2 regions of the Nocardia rhizosphaerae genome follow, and region 1 is predicted to be linked to the other one. Evidence: riboswitches for the same ligand, from Rfam matches in the RefSeq annotation. Region 1 holds a riboswitch; the other holds the start of a gene.
What was found. Region 1 has a riboswitch for S-adenosylmethionine ahead of ACFOW8_RS05140 (aminotransferase class V-fold PLP-dependent enzyme). Riboswitches for the same ligand answer to the same signal wherever they lie in the genome.
Positions count from the first base shown of each region.

Region 2: it holds a riboswitch for S-adenosylmethionine, as region 1 does, so the genes downstream of both, ACFOW8_RS07950 (bifunctional o-acetylhomoserine/o-acetylserine sulfhydrylase) here and ACFOW8_RS05140 (aminotransferase class V-fold PLP-dependent enzyme) in region 1, are expected to answer to the same signal.

Region 1 is NZ_JBHSBA010000003.1:767,489-770,884, reverse strand. Features, by position in the region: gene ACFOW8_RS05145 (excalibur calcium-binding domain-containing protein) at 169-702, opposite strand; gene ACFOW8_RS05140 (aminotransferase class V-fold PLP-dependent enzyme) at 816-2,132, opposite strand; SAM riboswitch class IV at 2,177-2,291, opposite strand; gene ACFOW8_RS05135 (MarR family winged helix-turn-helix transcriptional regulator) at 2,545-2,970, shown strand; gene ACFOW8_RS05130 (Pls/PosA family non-ribosomal peptide synthetase) at 3,127-3,396, shown strand, end outside.
Region 2 is NZ_JBHSBA010000003.1:1,394,423-1,397,818, reverse strand. Features, by position in the region: gene ACFOW8_RS07955 (NADP-dependent isocitrate dehydrogenase) at 1-1,127, opposite strand, end outside; SAM riboswitch class IV at 1,487-1,597, shown strand; gene ACFOW8_RS07950 (bifunctional o-acetylhomoserine/o-acetylserine sulfhydrylase) at 1,679-2,995, shown strand; gene metX (homoserine O-acetyltransferase MetX) at 2,992-3,396, shown strand, end outside.

The sequences.
Region 1 (3,396 bases):
ACACGACGTCACAGCAGGTTGATCCCGCCGATTCGATGCGGTCGATGGACACGACCGAATTCGTCCTCGCCACCCACGGCGGCGAACGGTTGCTCCAATCGGTGCGAGACGCGCGAGAGGGCCGGTTCGAAGCGCACGGGCTGCTCGATCCCGACGCCTGAGGCCTACCTACTCGCAGGCGACACCGTCGTTGTCGCGGTCGAGCCCGGACCGATAGCCGGGATCACCCCGGTAGAGCGGGGCGACCCCAGCCGCTCGTGCGGCCGCGCAGCTCCGGTAGTAGGCGCTCGGCGCGACAGGCGCTTCCGGTTCGGGGACGGCCGCGACGCCTGGCGCTCGAGGCGGCGGCACCGAAGCGGCCGGACCGGGAACGATAACCGGCGGTGTGACCTGGGCGGTGGTTGTCGGCGCGGCGGTGGTCACCGGCGGCTCGACGGTTGTGGTCGGCACGATCGTCGCGATGCCGGGCGCCACGGCCGAAGTAGCCGCGGAAGTGCTGACAGGAGTCGGCGACTCGGTGGTCTGCGCGGTCGATGTGACCGCGGCCGCGGGCGACGATCCGTCGTCGGCGAGATTGCCGATCGCAGCCAGCCCTAGGAATCCGGCGACGCCGACTCCGGCGATCAACGGCCAGCGACGCTTCTTGTCCTGTGGCCTGGGCGGACGGGCCCACGGATCGGGCGGCTGAATCGGTCGAGTCACTGAATCCCCTCGGGTTCGAGCGTTCCTTGGGCCGTTCATCGGGACCTGCCGAGGGGCTGTTACCCATTGCTCATGGCCGACGCGGCCGGTGGGTGGCCGCGTCGGCGAACGGCTCAGCCGAGGAGGCAGGGGGCCGCGCCCGCGCGGGAGTCGGGGGTGAGGGGGCGGGTTTCCGGGACCGGGTTCCAGTGGCCGTCGGTGGCGGCGTAGGTCCAGGTGGGGCCGTGGTCGACGAGGGTGGCGATGGCGGTGACGAGGCGATCCACGTCGGCGACGGTGGTGCCGAGACCGATGCTGGCGCGCAGGGCGGCGTCGAGGCCGAGGCGCGACAACAGGGGGTGGGCGCAGAAGCGGCCGTCGCGGACGCCGATGGCGTGTTCGGCGGAAAGGTAGGCGGCCACCTGGCCGGGGGCGTACCCGGCGACGGTGAAGCAGACGATGCCGACCGTGTCCGGGCTGTCGGACCAGATGCGGACCAGGTCGACGCCGGGGACGGCCGCGAGACCGTCGCGCAGCCGGTCGGCCAGGAAACGTTCGTGCGCGACGAGTTCGGTGGCGTCGATGGCGGCGAGCGCGTCGCAGGCGGCGGCGATGGCGGCGGCGCCGAGCACGTTCGGCGAGCCCGCCTCGTGTCGCTGCGGTGCCGCGGCCCAGTCCACCCGCGCGGTCCCGACTTCGCGCACAGCGCCACCGCCGGCCAGATACGGCTCGGCCGCGTCGAGCCAGTCCCGCCTGCCGACCAGCACCCCGGCCCCGAACGGCGCGTACAGCTTGTGCCCGGAGAACGCCAGGTAGTCGATGCCGCTCTCGCGCAGCGAGATCCGGCGATGCGGCGCCAGCTGGGCCGCGTCGACCAGGATCCGCGCACCGCACTGGTGGGCGATGGTGGCCAACCGCGCCAGCGGCAGCACCTCCCCGGTGACGTTGGACGCACCGGTCACCGCGAGCAAAGCCGTTGGCTTACTGCATAGTTCGCCGATCACCGCGCGAATCGTCTCCTCGACGGTGCCGGCGGCCCGCACCACCCTGCGCCCGCGCGCGGTCCACGGCAGGAAGTTCGCGTGGTGCTCGATATCGAGCACCACCGTCTCCCCCGGCACGCACCCGGCCAGCAGGTTCAGCGCGTCGGTGGTGTTGCGGGTGAACACGACCACCTGGTCGTCGCCCGCGTCGAGGAACCGGGCGACGGCGCCGCGCGAGGCCTCATAGCACTCGGTGGAGATCCGCGAGGCATAGCCCGCGCCGCGATGCACGCTCGCGTAGTAGGGCAGCAGTTGCGAAATACGGTCGGTGACCTGCGTCAACGCGGGTGCGCTCGCCGCGAGGTCGAAGTTGGCGTAACCACTGGAACCGCCCTGCACGAGCGGAACGAGCAGGTCGGCGCCGGACACGGTGGCCAGGGCGCAGGTGGGGTCGATTACTGCGGTCATCACGAAATCCCGTCGGCTCATGGACTCGATTCCGAAAAACAGCGAGTCCGCGCTTGCCGCGCCCACTGCGGACGGCGGCCAGGTCGTCACCCGGAGCACCCCACCGCGGAGGAGGGTTGCCGACCAGCTAGCCGGGGCTTGACGCTGGTACTCGTGACCTGCCGACGAGAGTGGCAGACGAGCGGCGACGCTGTCAACCACCCGACCGGCGCGCCGGATCGGCGCCGACGCACCGATATCTGCCGAGCGGCCGAAATCCGTGCGCGCGCAACACCATCAGCCCGGCGCGCCGATCCGAGACGTCGCTTGCCCGCAGGTTGCCCCTGATCAGCATATGTTTCAACGATCGAGCTACCCCACCGTGGACGACCCAAATGATTGAGTTCCCCCACTATTTGTTAGAGTGGCCGCCATGTCCACGAACCCGAACTCCGCGCGCGGCCTGCCGCGCTACCCGGTGTACGCGCTCGGACGGCTCACCAAGGCACTGCACGCCGAGATCGACGCCCCACTGCGCGATCACTGGGTGCTCACCTTCATCGCCGAGAACGCCGATCTCACCCAGAAGAAGGTCGGGGACGCGCTCGGTATCGACCGCAGCGAAGTGGTTCGGCTGATCGACGCGCTGGAACGCGCCGGCCTGGTCGAACGCACGCGCGACGGCAAGGATCGCCGCAAATACCGGCTGCGGATCACCGATGCCGGGCGCAAACAATGCAAGCGCACCGACCGTTTGATCAGCGAGGCCACCGCGCGGGTGCTCGACCGCCTCGACGCCGACGAACAGCGCCAGCTGCACCGGCTCACCCTCACCGCACTCGGTGAACCACCCGCGTGAACACCGCCGGGCGGCACGCCCGCGCTGCCGTCCGGCCGCGCAACTCCCGAGTACCGTTGGCATCCGGTGACCATCCCGTTTGCCCTCCGGTAACCCAACCGTGAAAAAACTGACGAGACCGATGGGGGTCGACCGATGAGAGGTGGACTGAGCACGATGCTCGAGCCACGCACTGAGGACCCGGCGAGCCGGTTACGCAACCCGCTGCTGCGCGCCGACCTGGCCGCGCCTGCGCGCACCCTGGTCGACATCCTGACCAGCACCGCCCTCGCCCACCCCGACGCGCCCGCCATCGACGACGGCACGGTCGTGCTCACCTACCTGGAGCTGATCACCGCGATCGAGGCCAGGATGACCGAGCTGACCGCAGCGGGCGTTCGCCCCGGCGACCGGGTCGGCGTGCGGATGCCCTCCGGCAGCGCCGCG
Region 2 (3,396 bases), 630 kb from region 1:
AGATCCTTGGTCATCTGGCCGCCCTCGACGGTCTTGATGACGACGTCCTCGAGCGCCTGCGCGAAGCCGATCACCTCGGGGGTGTTGTCCAGCTTGCCGCGGTGCTCGAGCCCACGGGTCCAGGCGAAGATCGACGCGATCGGGTTGGTCGAGGTCGGCTTGCCCTGCTGGTGCTGGCGGTAGTGCCGGGTGACGGTGCCGTGCGCGGCCTCGGCCTCACAGGTGCGACCGTCCGGGGTGAGCAGTACCGAGGTCATCAGACCGAGCGAGCCGAAGCCCTGTGCCACGGTGTCGGACTGCACGTCGCCGTCGTAGTTCTTGCACGCCCAGACGTAGCCGCCCTCCCACTTCATCGAGGAGGCGACCATGTCGTCGATCAGGCGGTGCTCGTAGGTCAGGCCCGCCGCCTCGAACTGGCTCTTGAACTCGGTGTCGAAGATCTCCTGGAAGGTGTCCTTGAACATGCCGTCGTAGGCCTTCAGGATGGTGTTCTTCGTCGACATGTAGACCGGGTAGTTCTGCTGCAGCCCGTAGTTGAGCGAGGCGCGCGCGAAGTCTTCGATCGACTTCTTGAAGTTGTACATACCCATGACGACGCCGCCGTCTTCGGGCATCTTCACGACCTCGTGCACGATCGGCTCGCTGCCGTCCTCCGGGGTGAAGGTCAGTGTGACGGTGCCGGCCTCGTAGACCTTGAAGTCGGTGGCGCGGTACTGATCGCCGAAGGCGTGGCGGCCGATGATGATCGGCTTGGTCCAGCCCGGAACCAGGCGGGGCACGTTCGAGATGATGATCGGCGCGCGGAAAATGGTGCCACCCAGGATGTTACGGATGGTGCCGTTGGGCGAGCGCCACATCTTCTTGAGGCCGAATTCCTTCACCCGCGCCTCGTCCGGGGTGATGGTGGCGCACTTGACGCCGACGCCGTACTTCTTGATGGCGTTCGCCGCGTCGACGGTGACCTGGTCGTCTGTCTTGTCGCGGTACTCGATGCCGAGGTCGTAGTACTCGAGGTTCACGTCGAGATACGGGTGGATCAGCTTGTCCTTGATGAACTGCCAGATGATCCGGGTCATCTCGTCGCCGTCGAGTTCTACGACGGTACCTTCAACCTTGATCTTGGACATGGATCTTCGTGTCCTCCTAGGATGGTGCCCTCATTGCACGGCCAGGCGAACACGCTTGTGAGCGGACCCCAGCTGTTCCAACAGACAACGTATATGCCCCGCGTTGTCTGCGGGACGTGTGGTGCAAACAAGACGAGCGTACTGCTGCCCCCACCCTCACCGCGACGGGAGGGCCCGCTGTGCGGGACTTGACGAACCTACCCCGCCGCCCCGGCCCGCCGACACCCCACTCGGCTACCCAGGAGTAACCGAGACCACGCGGCCCCGCCGATCCGGGATCGCGCCGGCGAAAGTGATCAAGGCGACGTTTCGGGGAGAAGTTTCCGCATGGGCGCACCATCCGGTTAGGATGTCGCCGAGGTCATGAGTACCAGCGCCAAGCCCCGGCTCGCTGGTCGGCAACCCTCCAGCTGCGGTGGGGTGCTCCGGGTGATGACCGGGCTCTCGAAGGTCGAGAGCAAGCGCGCATCGCAGGAGGTCCCCTATGTGTTGTTGTCCGTCGATCCGACCCATCTGACGCACACCGGCGAACAACCCATGGAGAAACGTTCATGACCGAGTCCACGCTGCCCGAGAACTGGTCCTTCGAGACCAAGCAGATCCACGCGGGCCAGGCCCCCGACGCGAGCACCAACGCGCGGGCGCTGCCGATCTACCAGACCACCTCGTACACCTTCCGCGACACCGAGCACGCCGCCGCGCTGTTCGGGCTCGCCGAGCCGGGCAACATCTACACCCGGATCATGAACCCGACCCAGGACGCGGTCGAGCAGCGTATCGCCGCGCTCGAGGGCGGCGTCGCGGCGCTGCTGCTCGCCTCCGGCCAGGCCGCCGAGACCTTCGCGATCCTGAACCTGGCCGGTGCGGGCGACCACCTCGTGTCGAGCCCGCACCTCTACGGCGGCACCTACAACCTGTTCCGTTACACGCTGGGCAAGCTCGGCATCGAGGTGACCTTCGTCGAGGATCCCGACGATCTCGCGCAGTGGCGGGCCGCGATCCGGCCCAACACCAAGGCCTTCTTCGGTGAGACCATCGCCAATCCGAGCAGCGCCGTGCTCGACATCCCCGGCATCGCCGAGGTGGCGCACGCGGCGGGCATCCCGCTGATCGTCGACAACACCGTCGCCACTCCGTACCTGATCCAGCCGTTGCGCCACGGCGCCGACATCGTGGTGCACTCGGCGACGAAGTACCTCGGCGGCCACGGCGCCGCGGTGGCGGGCGCGCTCGTCGACGGCGGCACCTTCGACTGGACCGTGCGCGACACCGACGGCGCGGCCAGGTTCCCCGGCTTCACCGAGCCCGACCCCAGCTATCACGGCGCGGTGTTCGCCGATCTCGGCGCGCCCGCCTTCGCGCTGAAGGCCCGCGTGCAGCTGCTGCGCGACCTCGGTGCCGCGGTGTCGCCGTTCAACGCCTTCCTCATCGCGCAGGGCATCGAGACGCTGAGCCTGCGGGTGGAGCGGCACGTGGCCAACGCCGAGGCGGTGGCGAAGTTCGTCAGCGAACAGCCGGGCGTCACAGCCGTGCACTACGCCGGGCTGGCGTCCTCGCCCTGGTACGCGCGGGCCAAGCAGCTCGCCCCCAAGGGTGCGGGCGCGATCGTGGCGTTCGAGCTGGCCGGCGGTGTCGATGCGGGCAAGAAGTTCGTGGACGCGCTCAGCCTGCACAGCCATGTCGCTAACATCGGTGATGTGCGTTCTCTCGTGATTCACCCGGCGTCAACCACGCACTCGCAGTTGACGCCGGAGGAGCAGCTGGCCGCCGGTGTCACGCCGGGGCTGGTGCGGCTCGCGGTGGGTATCGAGGGAATCGACGACATCCTGGCCGATCTACGCGCCGGATTCGCGGCGGCGACGACGTGACTGTGAGCACCGAATCGCCGATCACCCGTCCCGCGACCGGCGTGGCCACGCTGCCACCGCCGGACGGGCGACTCGGCGTGGTCGCCATCGGGGACGTGACCGTGGAGAACGGCGCCGTCGTCCCCGATGTGCGGCTCGCGGTGCAGCGCTGGGGTGAGCTCTCCCCCACCCTCGACAATGTGGTGCTGGTCGAGCACGCGCTCACCGGTGACTCACATGTCGTCGCGAGCGCGGACAACACCGCGCCCGGCTGGTGGGAGGGCATGATCGGGCCGGGCGCCCCGGTCGACACCGACGAGTGGTGTGTGATCGCGACGAACGTGCTCGGCGGCTGTCGCGGCAGCACCGGGCCTTCGTCGCTCGCCCCGGACGGCAGGCCGTGGGGCTCCCGCTTTCCCGAC